Regions from separate parts of the Kitasatospora sp. NPDC052896 genome, predicted to be linked through region 3. Evidence: riboswitches for the same ligand, from Rfam matches in the RefSeq annotation. Region 3 holds a riboswitch; each other region holds the start of a gene.

Region 1 (3,850 bases), on a different contig from region 3:
CGTGAGCCGGTCCGCGTGCTCGGGTCCGACCTCCCGTCGCAGGGTGGCGAGGTGACCGGCGACCAGGCCGGTCGCCCGGAGTTCGTCGGCGGCGAAGCCGGTCAGCTCCGCGGAGACGGCGAGGAACCTCTCCGTGGTCGGTCTCAAGGCCACCCCTTCGGTCGGCTGCTGTGGTCACGACACGCTCGGTGCCGCGGGAAGCATTCCTCGCTCCCGGCCGTCCCATGCGTCGCACCGAGCGAGCGGTGCCCGCCCCAGCCGGCTCGGGCTACTCGGGGCCCGTGCGCTCGGCCAGCCGCTCGTAACGCTGGCGTGCCGCCTGCGGGGTGCCGAGGCCGAGGCCGAAGGCGATCTCCTGCCAGGTCATGCCGCGCCCGCGGGCCATCTTGAGCAGGCCGGTCTCCAGCTCGTCCAGCTCGCCGCGGACCAGCGGCAGCAGGGTGAGCGCGGCCGTGACGTCGGCCTGGTCGACCTCCGGTTCACCCTCGTCGAGCAGGGCCGAGCCGGCCATGAGGAGCGCGACCAGCCGGACCACCTCGTGAGGGCCGGGGACGGTCGGATTGGTCTGCCGGCGGCGCTGCTCCTCGGTGGTCGCGTGCCGCTCGGCGAGCCGGAACAGCGCCGCGTACTCGCGCTGTGCGCGGACCTGGCCGGGGTCGGGGGCGGCGAAGGGACCGCTGGTGGGATCGGTTGCTGACATGCCCTCAGGGTGCGATCTGCGCACCTCGTTGTCAATGGACTGTGTTGAACGATCCGTTTAAGTTCCCGATCGCACCGGCCCGAAGGTCAAGCTTTGGTAATCGGTTGCCTTGTGCCGCAAGCATGGGTCTATGCTTGTCGAGGTTTTGCAGGAGGCACCTCGTTCGGTGAGGCGTCTTCACGGACACAGGCCACTGATCCCACCCGTCGAGAGACGCTCCGGATCAGGACAGATCTTCCCGACCTAAGGGTTGATCCCAAGTGGCTTCCGATTCAACGGGATCGGATCACGCCGTGAAGTGCCAAAGCTCTGACGAGTTGGGGTGAACCGGCGCCGTTTCGGTGTGCTGGTCCGCTCCTTGCCGCGTCGATGACACGCACCACGGGGTGCGTCCGGCCGGAAGGAGGCGAGAGACATGGATTCGAGCAGTAGTAGTCCGGGCCACAAACGGCCCCGCATCCGCATGTCACCGTCTTCTTCTCACGGCACGCGGTAACCACCTTCCCTGCGCGAATCTCGAGTCGCACCTCAGTCCCCGCACGGCCACGTGTCGTGACGGCGCCTCAGGCTGCCCGCTCGCAGGGGGGATTGCTGCTGCGTGCCTCCAAACCTCCCCCTGTCACGGGGGGCTCGGGAGGCTCTCAGTCATGACCGACACCATCACCACCACGGACCAGGCCACGGCGCCGCGCGGCGCCGTCCTCGACGACGCCCACATCGGCGACATCAAGGGTGCGCTCGGCACCATCCGGCTGGACGACGACGCCCCGCGCCAGGGCCTGTCCGCCAAGCTCAAGACCCTGCTGGCGATCGTCGGCCCCGGTCTGATCGTCATGGTCGGCGACAACGACGCCGGTGCCTTCGCCACCTACGGCCAGGCCGGCCAGAACTACGGCACCCACCTGCTGTGGACCCTGCTGCTGCTGATACCGGTGCTGTACGTCAACCAGGAGATGGTGCTGCGGCTCGGTGCCGTCACGGGCGTCGGTCACGCCCGGCTGATCCTGGAGCGCTTCGGCAAGTTCTGGGGCGCGTTCTCGGTCATCGACCTCTTCCTGCTCAACGCCCTCACCCTGGTCACCGAGTTCATCGGGATCACGCTGGCCTCCGACTACCTCGGTCTGCCGAAGGTCGCCTCGGTCGTGCTGGCCGCCGCCATCATCGTGGCCTCGGCCTTCACCGGCTCGTTCCGCCGGTTCGAGCGGATCGCCATCGCGCTGTGCGCCGGCTCGCTGCTGCTGATCCCGATCTACTTCATGATCCACCCGAAGACCTCGCAGATGGCCCACGACTTCGTGGTCCCGAACATGCCCGGCGGCAGCGGCCAGCTCGCCACCGTGATGCTCCTGATCATCGGCATCGTCGGCACCACCGTCGCCCCGTGGCAGCTCTTCTTCCAGCAGTCGTACGTCATCGACAAGCGGATCACCCCGCGCTTCATGAAGTACGAGAAGGCCGACCTGTGGATCGGCATCGTCGTGGTGGTCGTCGGTGGCGCGGCGCTCATGGGCTTCTCCGCCGCCGCGTTCGCCGGCACCGACGGCTTCGGCAACTTCACCGACGCCGCCGGCATCGCCAAGGGCCTGGCCCAGTCCTCCGGTCACCTGGCCGGTGTGCTGTTCGCGATCGCCCTGCTGGACGCCTCGATCATCGGCGCCTTCGCCGTCTCGCTCTCCACCGCCTACGCGATCGGTGACGTCTTCGGCATCAAGCACTCGCTGCACCGCGGCATCGGCGGCGCCAAGGGCTTCTACGCCGTCTACGCCGGTCTGGTCGCCGTCGCCGCCACCATCGTGCTGATCCCGGGCTCGCCGCTGGGCCTGCTCACCCAGGGCGTGCAGACGCTGGCCGGCGTGCTGCTCCCGTCCGCGACCGTCTTCCTGCTGCTGCTCTGCAACGACAAGGCCGTCCTCGGCCCCTGGGTCAACGGCCCGCGGACCAACGCCTTCACCGCCGCGGTGATCGGCGTGCTGGTCACCCTGTCGATCATCCTGACCGCCTCGGTGCTCTTCCCGAACATCACCGCCAACGCGATCCTGCAGATCCTGGCCGTCTGCGGTGTGATCGGCGTGCTGACCGCCGGGTACTCCTTCACCCGCCGCCGCACCGCCACCAAGGAGGACCCGATCGACCGGACCGGCCGTGACGAGTGGCGGATGCCGGCGCTGGAGACGCTGACCAAGCCGACCATGTCGACCACCCGCAAGATCGGCATGACCGCGCTGCGCAGCTACCTGCTGGTCGCGATGATCCTGGTGGTCATCAAGATCGTCGAGGTCGCGCTCGGCCACTGACGAGCCCGCCGACGGCCCGCCGACCGCCCCTCACGGGGGTGGTCGGCGGGCCGTCGGCGTCGCTGCCGGCCGGTCGGGGGCCGCGCCGGGGGCGAGGCCGGTCCGGCCGGGCCGGTGGCGTTCAGCCGAGCGCGGTGACGGTGACCCGGGGCAGCAGGTGGTGGTACGCGGCCGGGTCGTAGTCGCCCGCGGTCGGGGCGAGGACGGTGGCGGCGGAGAGGGCGACGGCCCGGGCGAGGCGGGCCGGCCAGGGGAGGGAGTCGAGCAGACCGGTGGTCAGCGCGGCCACCGCGGAGTCGCCCGCGCCGGTGGGGTTGCCGGCCAGTCGTTCGGGCGGGGTGGCCAGCCAGCTGCCGTCCGGGGTGGTCGCGAGCAGGCCGTCGGGGCCGAGTGAGGCGACCACCGCACCGGCGCCGCGGTCCAGCAGGGCGGCGGCGGCCCGGTGCGGCTCGGCCAGGCCGGTGGCCTCCCGCAGCTCGTCGGCGTTCGGCTTGACGAGGTCGGGGCCGGCGGCCAGGGCCGGCAGCAGCCAGGGCGCGGAGGTGTCCAGCAGGACCGGCACCCCGCGCCCGCGGGCGGCCCGGACCAGCGTGGCGTAGGCGTCGTCGGGAAGGCCGGGCGGCAGGCTCCCGGCGAGCACGACCACTTCGGCGCGCTCCAGCAGCGCGCCGAAGTGGTCGGTGAACGAGGACCACTCGCCCGCCGTGACGGCGGGCCCGGGCTCGTTGAACATCGTGGCGTCCGCGGCCAGTCGATCGACCACCGCGACGGTCCGGCGGGTCTCGCCGGCGATCGGCAGGAGCGCGTCCGGCAGTCCGGCGGCGGCCAGGTCGGCCCGTACGGTCGCGCCCGCGGC
Region 2 (3,850 bases), on a different contig from region 3:
GCCTGCGCGAGCCGTCCCGGCTGCTGCTCAGCGGCTGCGAGGGACCCGGGGCCTGGCGGACCGTGCCGGAGCGCCTGACCTGGAGCGACCAGCGGCTGGTGGAGGAGCTGCGGCGCAACGGCGGCACCCCGGAGGAGGTGCTGGCGATGCCGGAGCTGCTGGAGCTGGTCCTGCCGGTGCTGCGGTCCGACTACCGGATCGTCGACTCCTTCCAGCCGCCCGCGGGCGGGCGGCTGGAGTGTCCGCTCTCGGTCTTCGGCGGGGAGGAGGACCGGATGGACCGGGACGGCCTGGCGGCCTGGTCCGCCGTCAGCCGGGCGGAGTGCTCGGTGCGGATGTTCCCCGGTGGGCACTTCTTCCTGACCGGGGAGGCGGGACCGCGGGTGCTGGCCGCCATCGCCGCCGACCTGGCCGCCACACCGGCCTGAGCGGCACCCGCTACGTCGTGACCGGGCGGAACTGCGGGCCGTAGACGCCGTGCCCGTCGGGCAGCGGGATCTCCATCAGGCTGAGCGCCGGGCCCTCCATCGCCCGCATGGCGTGCACGGCGGCGCGCAGCGTGCCCGGGTCGCCGGCCGTCCAGGCGGCCTCCAGACGACGCAGCATTTCGGTGAAGGTGGCGTCGAACCGGCGGAGCAGCCGCTCGGCCTCGGGCCGCGGGGCGGTCCAGCCGCCCGCCGGGACCGACCCCATCGGGCTGACCTCGGGGAAGGGCACCCGCTCGCCGGTGAACTCCCAGACGCCGTCGACCCGCCGCAGCCGGTGCTCGTGGTAGATCTCGCCGAACGCGTAGTAGTGGGCCGGGGTCTCGGAGTCGAACCGGCTGTCGGGCGACCCGGAGGTGCCCTCGCCCTGCTCCTTGATGATCTCGATCGCCTGCTCGACGTCGTCCAGGCTCTCCATCGGGAGCAGTCGGTCCGGGCCGATCCGGTCGGCCAGCTGGCCCTCGGCCGAGAGTTCGGGCCGGACGTCGCGGAACGCCTCCAGCAGCCCGGTGTAGAAGGCGCCGATGCTCGGCGGTCCGCCCGCCATCCGGGCGAGGGGGGTCTCCGGGGTCTCGATCCTCATCAGCACCTCGTGCACGTACTCCTTGGTGAGCCCGGAGAGGTGGACGATCAGTCCGGGCCGGACTCCGCCCGGGAGCGGGCCGGGGTACGAGGGCACGGCATCGGCGATCCGGGGCCGGCCGCCCACCGCCACCAGCAGGTTGCAGGCCAGGCCCATGTGGTACATCTCGTCGTTCACGATGCGGCGGATCAGCCGGGCCGCCTGGTGGCCACGATCCCTGACTGACCACCAGGCGCAGAGGTACGGCGGGATGGTGGCGAACTCCAGCTCCACCGCGACCTGGAGCGCCGCCCTGATCCAATGGACGTCACGCCGGTCGCCGGGCACCGCCAGCAGTCGCGCGACCGCTCCGCCGGGGGTCGCGCCGGGGGTCGCGGTGGGTGCGGCCGCCGCGGGCGGGGCGACCACGGCCGGCCCGGCCGCGGCCAGGCCGGCCGAGGCGAGGAAGTCCCTGCGGCTCAAAGGGGGAACCCGTCGGCTCTCATCGATCACATCTGCCTCCGTCCTTGGGCGACCGGCCCCGGTCCTTCGGCCGCGGGCCGCTCGGCTGCCTGGCAACGGCTGGCGAAGCTACCAGCGGATCGGCCGCCGAGCCGGCGCCGCCACCGGGACACCCGCCGGTCACCACCCGGGAGGCTCAGCCGTGCCGTCCGGCGAGCAGGACCTGGTCCGGTGCCGGCCGGCACTCGGGAACGGATTCGACGAACTCCAGCAGGTTGCCGACCGGGTCCTGGGTGTAGAAGCGGCGGTGCGGCGGCAGGCTCTCGTCCCAGACCACCAACGCACCGAGATCCGCCAGGCGTGCCGCGAAGTCGTCGATCTCGCTGACCGCCAGTCCGGGGTGAGCCTTGGTGGTGGGTCGGAAGCGCTCCTCGATCCCCAGGTAGAGCCGGACCCGGCCGCCGTCGGCCGCGAACCAGCAGCCGCCCCGGTCGGTCAGCGGCGCCGGCTTCGGGATCTCGGCCAGCTGCAGGATGTCGCAGTAGAAGGCCCGGAGCAGTGCTTCGCTGCCGGGCGGTGCGCTGAGCTGGACGTGGTCGAGGGCCGTGATCACAGACGGCCTCCTCTCGGTGGTGGTGGTCATGGTGGGTCGCCCGAACTCCCGGGTGACGGTGGGGAGTCGGGTGCGCACGGCGGCGCGCCGCCCGGCGGGTGATCCGCGTCGGCGCGGGCCGATGAACTGACGCTGAGTCAGAAGGCTTGGCTGGTCGGGTCGTTATCGCAGGGCGGGGAGGGGCGACGACAGGCGGGAATGGGGGCCATGGTGGCCCGGACTACTGCAATCCATGTCTCTCGCCTCCTCCCGGCCGGACGCACCGTCTTCGGTGCGTCATCGACTCGGCAAGGAGCTCACCGGCGCGCCCGAGCCGCCGGATCACCCCAACCCGTCAGAGCTTTGGCACTGCACGGCGTGATCCAAGCCCGAAGGACTGGAAGCCACTTGGGATCAACCCTTAAGCCGGGAAGATCTGTCCTGAACCTGGGCGTCTCTCGACGTCGTGGGGTCAGTGGCCTGTGTCCGTGCAGACGCCTCACCGAACGAGGTGCCTTCTGCAAACCTCAACAAGCCTAGCTGCCGCCGGGCGACCGATTGACCATTTTGCCGACTCTTGACGTTGGGAGGTGATGCCTGCCGGCCGGCCGCGGGCACCGGCCGACCACCTCGGCCCGTCCGCCCCTCACCGACCTGTCGCTGCCGCCCCTCGCCGACCCGCCTGCTCGGACCGTCCGTCCCGGGTCGCGCCGGACCCGGCGACCGCCCGGGCGCTGGGGGACGTCGCGGCCGGGCTCACCGGCGCCGGGTTCCCGGCCGTCGCCCGAGTGGTCGCCGCTACGCGGTGTGGCGCAACCGCAGGACGTTGTCCTCGCGGGTGCCGGGCAGGCCGTCCGGGTCGGTCAGCTCGCGGGTGAACAGCTCGTCGCGCTCGACCCGCCACCGGCCCGGCGCGAGGTCGAGCGAGTCGAGGACCTCCGCGGTGGTGGGGAAGTGGTAGTCGAAGTGCGGGGTGTGCTGCCACGAGGGCCAGCCCGCGTGACCGACGATCAGCAGCACCCCGCCCGGTGCCACGGCCTCGGCCGCCCGGCGCAGGATGGCCGTCCGTTCGCCCTCCAGCTCGACCGGGGAGTGCAGGAACTGGGCGGACACCAGGTCGAAGTGGCCGGCGGGGAACGACTGCGACAGGTCGTGCCGCTGCCAGTCGATCCACTCGGCGACCCCGGCGTGGGCCGCGTTGGCGGCGGCCCGGCGAAGCGCGGTCGCCGAGACGTCGACGGCGGTGACCCGCCAGCCCCGGTCGGCCAGCCAGATCGCGTCGGTGCCCTCGGAGCACCCGAGGTCCAGCGCGGTGCCGGGGGGCAGCTCGCTGACCTCCCGGACCAGCGGCTCGTTGGGCCTGCGGACCCGGCCCCACGGGCTCTCGCGGTCGCGGTAGAACTCCTCCCAGTACTCGTGGGCGGTGCTCTGCGGCGAGGTGTCGGTCATCGGTCGTCTCCTCGGTCGGGTTGGTTGGCTGGTGTCCCTTCGGCGAGCGTGCGACAGTCGGTGCTGGCTGGCAAAGTTCCTTGCCGGAACAGCAAATGAGGAGAGTGACCTGCCGGGGGTGGCGGGCGTTGACCGGGCATGAACCGCTTCGCCGCCGCCGTCGCCCTCCTCGCCGTCACCGTGCTCACCGTGCCCGCCGCCGCGGCCAGCGGGTCGCCGCCGCCCGCGTCGCTCGGGCGGCTGTTCGGGAGCGAGAACCGGCGGATGCCCACCGACCGCCGGGAGGTCGCGCTGACCTTC
Region 3 (3,850 bases):
CCTGCTCACCGCCGCCCGCGGCAGTGCCTTCGACGACTGGCTCGCGCGGCGGCGCGCGGCCCTCGTCCACCTCGCACCCGGCTACGAGCACCCCGGCGACCCCAGCTTGCCGGACCACAGTCACCGCCACTGAACGCCAGCGAGCAGGGGCCGTGCGGCCGGCCGCGGTCTCTCGCCCGGTGTCGTGTCGTGACTGCCCGGCGCGGGCCACCGCGTGCGCGGGTGGCACGGTTGTCGCGTCGGTGGTCGCGGATCAGGGCACGACCAGGAGCGGCGCCGGGGCGTCGCGTGCGAGGGTGGCGCCCACCTGACGGGAGAGCAGCCGGCGCCAGCGGGTCGTGGAGGCGCCGACGACGATCAGGTCGGCCCGGTACTCCCGCGCGGACTCGCGGAGCGCCGCGCTCGGAGCGGCACCACTGATCCGCATGCGCCAGTTGACGTCCAGCCCGGCCAGGGCGGCCTCGGCCCGGCCCACCAGGGTTCGGAGCCGTTGGTCGCGTTGCCGCGCGTGGGTGGGCCACAGCGCCGGGTCCTCGTCCGCGGCCAGGAGCAGGAGTTCGGCTCCGGTCCGGGCGGCGTGGCCGGCCGCGTACGCGAGCGCGCGTTCTCCCCGGGGGCTGCCGTTGAAGCCCACCAGGACGAGCACCCGGTGTTCGGGCGATGGGCGCCGAGCGGCCGAGGTGGCCATGGGTTACCTCCCACGGGGAGCGAGATTCGAGTACTGGTCGGCACCGCCGGGGCCGGGGGGGGGGGGGGGGGGGGGCCCCCCCCCCCCCCCCCCGCCCCCGGCGGGGTCAGGCGGTGTACATCTGGACGACCTTGACGATCACCAGGATCACGGCGATCAGCAGGTAGCCGCGAAGGGTGAGCAGCCCGGCCTTGCGCAGCGGGGAGAACGGCGGCCTGGTCAGGCTCTCCAGCGCGGGGGTGCGCCAGGCCATCTTCTCGGCCTCGATCCGTGCCCTGCGGTCGGCCTTGGTCAGTGCGGGGGCGGTGAGCTCCTCGACGTTGGTCAGGTCGACTCCGGCGAACGCGGCTTCGGCCGACGCCGCGGACCCGCGGGAGCGCAGCACCACCAGTCCTCCGCCGATGAGGCCCAGGACCGCGCCGACGGCGAAGCCGATCTCCAGTTGGGCGGTGGTCAGGTCCGGGAAGAAGGTCGCGGCGGTCAGCGCGAGGGAGAGCAGGACGAGGATCCAGACGATGACGCCGGCGACGATGTTCTGCTTGACGGTGTTGACCCAGGGGCCGAGCACGGGGCGGTCGTTGCAGAGCAGCACCAGGAACACGGTGGCCGAGGGCAGCAGGACGCCGGCGAGCGCCTGGACCCCCTGGGTGATCAACCCCTGCAGGTGGGCGTCGGAGACCAGCATGATCGTGGCGGAGATGGCGATCAGGATGGCGTAGCCGACGTAGAAGACGGGCGCCTCGGAGATCTTCCAGTGCAGCGAGTGCCGCCGCTTGAAGGTGTCGCCGAGGGTGTAGGTGGTGGCGAGGCTGACCGCGTTGGCGCCGACCAGGGCCGCGTCCAGCAGGACGATCGCGAACAGCGCGCCGAGTGCGTGGCTGCCGTGCTGCTTGAGGCCGTCGGCGACCCCACCGGCGTCGCTGAACTGGCCGAACAGGTCGGTGCCCTGGAAGACGAAGGCCGCGGTGGCCATGATCGCGACGGCGCCGATCATCACGACGGCGATGCCGATCCACAGGTCGGCCCGCTCGTACTTGATCCAGCGCGGGGTGATCCGCTTGTCGACCACGTTGGACTGCTGGAAGAACAGCTGCCAGGGGGCGACGGTGGTGCCGACGATCGCGACGATGATGAGCAGGAGGGTGGAGTTGAGGCCGCCGGGGAACTGCGGCACGAAGCCGGCCGCGGTCTCGCCCGCCTTGGGGTGCGCCATCAGCGCCATCGGGAACATGACCACGTTGAGCGCGATGAGCGCGAAGAGGAACCGCTCCCAGCGGCGGAAGGAGCCGCCCGCCACCACCGCGAACAGCAGGACCGCGGCCAGCGGGACCGAGACGTACTTGGGGATGCCGAAGTAGTTCAGCGCGAGGGCGACGCCGATGAACTCGGTGACGATGGTGAGCGAGTTGACCAGGAAGAGGTCGGCCACACTGAACATGCCCCAGAACCGGCCGAACCGTTCGAAGATCAGCCGGGCGTGGCCCACCCCGGAGACCGCGCCGAGCCGGACCACCATCTCCTGGTTGACGTAGAGCACCGGGATCAGCAGGACCAGCGTCCAGACCAGCTTCATGCCGTAGTTCTGACCGGCCTGGGCGTAGGTGGCCACGCCACCCGCGTCGTTGTCACCGACCATCACGATCAGGCCGGGGCCCATGATCACCAGCAGCGTGCGCAGCCGCTCCCACCAGGTTCTGCGCCGACCGGTGTCGTCCTGCCTGATCGTGCCGAGCGCGCCGACGATGTCACCGACGTGCGCGCTGTCCATCACCGCCGAGCCGGCCACGGCGGCCGTTGACGTGTCGCCGGGGCCGGGATCCCGCTCCGGGGCCTGGCGAGTGGAGTTGAAAGCCATGTCACTTCCTCATCTGAGCGTGCCTGCGAGCAGGCTGGGGCCACGCCCGGCGTTCGGGCGCGTCGGACAGCGGCCACGGGGACCGACAGGGGAGAGCGGGCAGCAGGGACCGCACCCACGACGACCGCGAAGCGGAACGGCACGGATGAGGGGACGTCCGGGCAGGCCGGACCGGCCCGAAGAGCAGTCGGGCAGCCTGCCGCTGGACGTCGAACCAGGTTGATCAGTCAGGTAGTTGGACCGATTGGACGGTTACCGCTCAGGCGTGCGGGACATCCTGTGCGAAAGCGGATCGGGCACTGGGACTACTGCCAGGTTCCATCCCGACCACCTCCTCCTGAAACCGCGCACGGTGGTGCGCTCTCCACACGGGTGGCGAAGTCGCCACCCGTCCAGGGCAGCACGAAACCGAGCCCGGCCGGCGCTACCCCTTGGACGGCACCCCTCACGTAAGAGTTTCGGCACTGCACGGCGTATCCCCACCCTCCATGGGCGGGAAGCCACTTGGGGTCACCCCTTAATCCGAGGAGACCTGTCCTGATCCTGGGCGTCTCTCGACGTCGTGGGGTCAGTGGCCTGTATCCGTGCAGACGCCTCACCGAACGAGGTGTCGCGTCGCACAGTATGGCGCACGCTCTTCACACACTGTCAAGCCGGACCTGCACGCCGTCCTCGGGGCGGAGGGACAGCTGTGGCGGGCACTGCTGTTCGCCGGTAATCACCCTTCCCAGCAGCCACTTTCGCATCGTGTTGGAGCTCCGTGCCGCATCGTGCGGCGCGACCACTGGTGTCAAGATTCGGCAAAGACGGCAAGCGTGCGACCGGAGAGGGTCTAGTCTTGTCGAGGTTTTGAAAGGCACCTCGTTCGGTGAGGCGTCTTCACGGACACAGGCCACTGACCCCACGACGTCGAGAGACGCCCAGGTTCAGGACAGATCTTCCCGAATTAAGGGTTGATCCCAAGTGGCTTCCGCTCCTTCGGAGTTGGATCACGCCGTGAAGTGCCAAAGCTCTGACGAGTTGGGGTGAACCGGTCGCAGGGGAACCGGTCCGCTCCTTGCCGTGTCGCTACGGCGCACACCTCTGTGCGCCCCGACCGCGAGGAGGCGAGAGGCATGGATGCGAGTTGCAGTACGCCGGGCCGTCATCGGCCCCTCCCGCGCCTCTCCCCGCTTTCCGCGGGCTCGCGGTAGCCACCTTCCCCCTCCGCACCCCTGACGTGTCCGGATGGCCCGACGCCATCGCGGTCCGCCGCGGTGTGCGCGCAGGGCAGGCGGCTGCCGCCCCCCGACCGGAAACCCCTCACC
Region 4 (3,850 bases), on a different contig from region 3:
CACCTTGAAGCGGTCCTGGTGGCAGCCTGTCGGCCATGCCGGGTGGTGCCGGTTCCAGCTCGAGCACGGCAACATTGACCAGGGCGTCCAGGAGTTTCGCGTGGGCTTTTCGAGCGCGGGTGGCCTTGGATCTGCACGCGTTTGTCGTCGTGCAGTACCGCGGCGGCCGGCCCCGCCCCTTCCACATCAACGGAGCACCACACACGCCACACACGAACCCGTCCAACTCGGTCCAACCGTCCAACACTTCTCTCCACTTCAAAAGACGTCACGTACATGGAAGGGGGCTGTAAGTGACCTGCGCGGTCGTTCCCGAGATCTGCTACCGCCACTGGCTTCAAGCACCGAAGTCAGTGAGCCTTTTCAGAGCGGCCACCGTTCGGGTGACCGGGCTGCGGCTGTGGTCGGCGCACCGAGCACGGTCAGGCTGGTCAGTGCAGGTGTCAGCGGTGGACACGGTCTCACCCTGTCGAGTAGCAGCTAAAAGGGCTCAGTGAGCAGTGCCCCCGGTGTGGCTCAGCTCTGCGTCTTCGTCAGCGTGTCACCACCACATCGGTTGGTGAGACACGTCCCCTCTTTGATTCTGTTTCGGTTGGGGTGAGGGGGGTTAGTTGTTGAGTGCTACTTGTGTGATCTTGATGATGACCATGGCCATGGCGATCAGCAGGTAGGTGCGCAGTGCGGCCATGCCGATTTTGCGGGTGGTGGACATTGCTGGCTTGGTCAGTTCGTGGAGTGGGGGCATGCGCCAGGTGTCGCGGTCGGTGTGGTTGGTGTGGTCGGTTGGGTCTCCCTTGGTGTTGGTGTGTCGCTTGGTGAAGGCGTATCCGGCGGCGAGTACACCGGCGGTGGCGCAGGTGGCCATGATGTCGATGATCGTGTCGGAGGTGATGTCGGGGAAGAGGACGGAGGCGGTCAGGATGATCGAGAGGGTGACCAGGACTGCGACCACGACGGCGGTGAAGGCGTTGGTCTTGGGTCCGTTGGTCCAGGGGCCGAGGACTTGCTTGTCGTTGCAGAGCAGCAGGAGGAACACGGAGGCTGATGGCAGGAGTACTCCGGCCAGGGTCTGTACGCCTTCGGTGAGCAGGCCCAGGGGGGATCCCGGGATCAGGACGATGGTCGCGGCGGCGGCGACCAGGCCGGCGTAGACGGCGTAGAAGCCCTTGGCGCCCTTGAGGTCGCGGTGTAGTGAGTGCTTGATGCCGAAGACGTCGCCGATGGCGTAGGCGGTGGAGAGCGTGACGGCGAAGGCGCCGATGATCGAGGCGTCCAGTAGGGCGATCGCGAACAGCACTGCGGCCAGGTGGCCGGAGGTCTGGGCCAGGCCGGTGGCGATGCCGGCGGTGTCGGTGAACTGTCCGAAGCCGTCGGTGCCGGCGAACGCGGCGGCTGCGAAGCCCATCATCGCGGCGGCGCCGATGATCACCACGCCCAGGCCGATCACCAGGTCGATGCGCTCGTACTTCATGAAGCGCGGGGTGATGCGCTTGTCGATGACGTAGGACTGCTGGAAGAAGAGCTGCCAGGGGGCGACGGTGGTGCCGACGATGCCGATGATCAGCAGCATGACGGTGGACAGCTGGCCGCTGCCGCCGGGCATGTTCGGGACCACGAAGTCGTGGGCCATCTGTGAGGCCTTCGGGTGAACCAGGAAGTAGACCGGTACCAGCAGCAGGGATGCGGCGCACAGGGTGACGGCGATGCGCTCGAAGCGGCGGAAGGAGCCGGTGAAGGCGGAGGCGATGATGATGGCGGCGGCCAGCACGACGGAGGCGGCCTTGGGTAGACCGAGGTAGCCGGTGGCCAGGGTGATCCCGATGAACTCGGTGACCAGGGTGAGGGCGTTGAGCAGGAAGAGGTCGATGACGCTGAAGGCGCCCCAGAACTTGCCGAAACGTTCCAGGATGAGGCGGGCGTGACCGACTCCGGTGACGGCGCCCAGACGCAGGACCATCTCCTGGTTGACGTACAGCACCGGTATCAGCAGGAAGAGTGTCCACAGCAGGTGGGTGCCGTAGTTCTGGCCGGCCTGGCCGTAGGTGGCGAAGGCACCGGCGTCGTTGTCGCCGACCATGACGATCAGACCGGGGCCGACGATCGCCAGCAGGGTCTTGAGCTTGGCGGACAGGCCCTGGCGCGGGGCGTCGTCGTCCACTCGGATGGTGCCCAGGGCACCCTTGATGTCGCCCACGTGGGCGTCGTCCAGCACCGCGGTGCGCGGCGCTCGGATCGTGGTGTCGGTCATGACAGCCTTCCGATACCCCGGTCAGGGGCGATTCGGGGCAGGCGGTAGCAGCCCACGCCACAACCAGGCACGGCCGGCGCCTGGTTGGTTACACGTCAGTGGTGCTCGTGGTGGGGTGTCTACCGCGTGCTATGGGAGAGCGAGAGCAGGCGGGGGTAGGGGCTACTGTGGCCCGGACTACTGCAGTCCATGTCCATCGCCTCCTTCCGGCCGGGCCCGTCACGGGCCATGCGTGTCGTCGATGTGTTCAGGGAACGTTCCAGCGCACGGCTCCACGGCCGGCACACCCCAACTCGTCAGAGCTTTGGCACTCCACGGCGTGATCCCGCGACACTCTGCGCGGGAAGCCACTTGGGATCAACCCTTAGGTCGGGAGGATCTGTCCTGACCCTGGGCGTCTCTCGACGTCGTCGGGTCAGTGGCCTGTGTCCGTGAAGACGCCTCACCGAACGAGGTGTCTCTCTAAAACCTCTATCACCCTAGACCCACCAAATAGACGGATTCGCACATATACGCAGTCTTGACCCTACATTGACGTGTGCCATGCATCACACTGGCGGTGATCGAGGCTCCCTCGGCGGGTGGGGGTGCTGATCAGCAGGTCAAGGTGGGTTGATTGGTGTTCAGGTTCGTTCGTTGGGTCGATGCCTGTTCGGCGTAGTACTCCTCCTCGTACTCGATGGGGCTGAGCCCAGGGGGCTGCCGACCAGTAGGGCTTTGTTAGGTCCTGTGGTGGGGTTCGGGGGTTGGTGTGGGTTGGCCGCACATGGAGCAGGTGCCGGTCCAGGTGGCCAGGAGGGCCTGGAGTTCCCGGAGGACCGCGTGGAGGGTCAGGCCGGCGCAGGGACTTTTGGGTCGAGCCTGAGCATGGTGCAGAAGGCCTGGGCGAGGGCGGCGAGGGTGACATGGCGGTGCCAGCCGGAGTAGTTGCGGCCTTCGAAGTGGTCGAGGCCGAGGCCGTCCTTGAGTTCGCGGTAGTCGTGTTCAACTCGCCATCTAATCTTGGCGATTCGTACCAGCTCGCGTAGCGGGGTGTCGGTGGGCAGTGTCGAAAGCCAGTAGTCGGTGGGCTCGGCGGAGTCGGGAGGCCACTCGACGAGGAGCCAGCAGTCGGGCAGGGATCCGTCGGCGGCCCGGCGGATGGTGCGGTTGACCGGGCGGACCCGCAGAGACAGGAACGGCGAGCGCATTTCGGCGTTCGGGTTGTGCTTTGTGGCCTTGCTGGACTCTGTTGCTCTATTCGGGCCGCAGGTCGGGTGACTGCGGCTTGATCGCTTCTGTGGTCGTCTCGTGGACAGGCGATCGCGGGGGTGGTGGGTGTCGATGAGGGCGGTGGGGCTGCCGGAGGTCCCGGAGCAGACGGCGCTGGTCGCGGCGGTGGCTTTCCCGAAGGGGACGCTGGCGATGCGGGCGCGGGAGAAGCTGGCGGAGGTCTTCGCGGACGAGCCGTTCGCGTCCGCGTTCGGGGTGCGCGGGGCGCCGGGCCTGTCACCGGGGATGCTGGCGCTGGTCACGGTGCTGCAGTTCGCGGAGAACCTGACCGACCGCCAGGCAGCCGGGATGGCGGTCCGGGCGACCGACTGGAAGTACGCGATCGGCCTG

Evidence for each region. A riboswitch is a leader RNA that binds a small molecule or an ion and turns the genes downstream of it on or off. The one in region 3 is predicted to bind magnesium.
Region 1: another riboswitch for magnesium. It lies ahead of ACIGXM_RS27300 (NRAMP family divalent metal transporter); the one in region 3 lies ahead of ACIGXM_RS15675 (NRAMP family divalent metal transporter).
Region 2: another riboswitch for magnesium. It lies ahead of ACIGXM_RS27600 (VOC family protein); the one in region 3 lies ahead of ACIGXM_RS15675 (NRAMP family divalent metal transporter).
Region 4: another riboswitch for magnesium. It lies ahead of ACIGXM_RS35655 (NRAMP family divalent metal transporter); the one in region 3 lies ahead of ACIGXM_RS15675 (NRAMP family divalent metal transporter).

Annotation. Positions count from the first base shown of each region.
Region 1 is NZ_JBITZU010000017.1:138,142-141,991, forward strand. Features, by position in the region: gene ACIGXM_RS27290 (hypothetical protein) at 1-147, opposite strand, end outside; gene ACIGXM_RS27295 (DNA-binding protein) at 269-700, opposite strand; M-box (ykoK) riboswitch at 852-1,029, shown strand; gene ACIGXM_RS27300 (NRAMP family divalent metal transporter) at 1,348-2,994, shown strand; gene ACIGXM_RS27305 (1-phosphofructokinase family hexose kinase) at 3,116-3,850, opposite strand, start outside.
Region 2 is NZ_JBITZU010000018.1:94,695-98,544, forward strand. Features, by position in the region: gene ACIGXM_RS27590 (thioesterase II family protein) at 1-428, shown strand, start outside; gene ACIGXM_RS27595 (ferritin-like protein) at 439-1,530, opposite strand; gene ACIGXM_RS27600 (VOC family protein) at 1,706-2,122, opposite strand; M-box (ykoK) riboswitch at 2,441-2,619, opposite strand; gene ACIGXM_RS27605 (class I SAM-dependent methyltransferase) at 2,900-3,550, opposite strand; gene ACIGXM_RS27610 (polysaccharide deacetylase family protein) at 3,689-3,850, shown strand, end outside.
Region 3 is NZ_JBITZU010000006.1:232,825-236,674, forward strand. Features, by position in the region: gene ACIGXM_RS15665 (peptidylprolyl isomerase) at 1-133, shown strand, start outside; gene ACIGXM_RS15670 (universal stress protein) at 254-688, opposite strand; gene ACIGXM_RS15675 (NRAMP family divalent metal transporter) at 795-2,543, opposite strand; M-box (ykoK) riboswitch at 2,979-3,157, opposite strand; M-box (ykoK) riboswitch at 3,397-3,575, shown strand.
Region 4 is NZ_JBITZU010000039.1:22,310-26,159, forward strand. Features, by position in the region: gene ACIGXM_RS35655 (NRAMP family divalent metal transporter) at 608-2,248, opposite strand; M-box (ykoK) riboswitch at 2,529-2,709, opposite strand; gene ACIGXM_RS35660 (transposase) at 3,079-3,438, opposite strand; partial or broken gene ACIGXM_RS35665 (transposase) at 3,746-3,850, shown strand, end outside.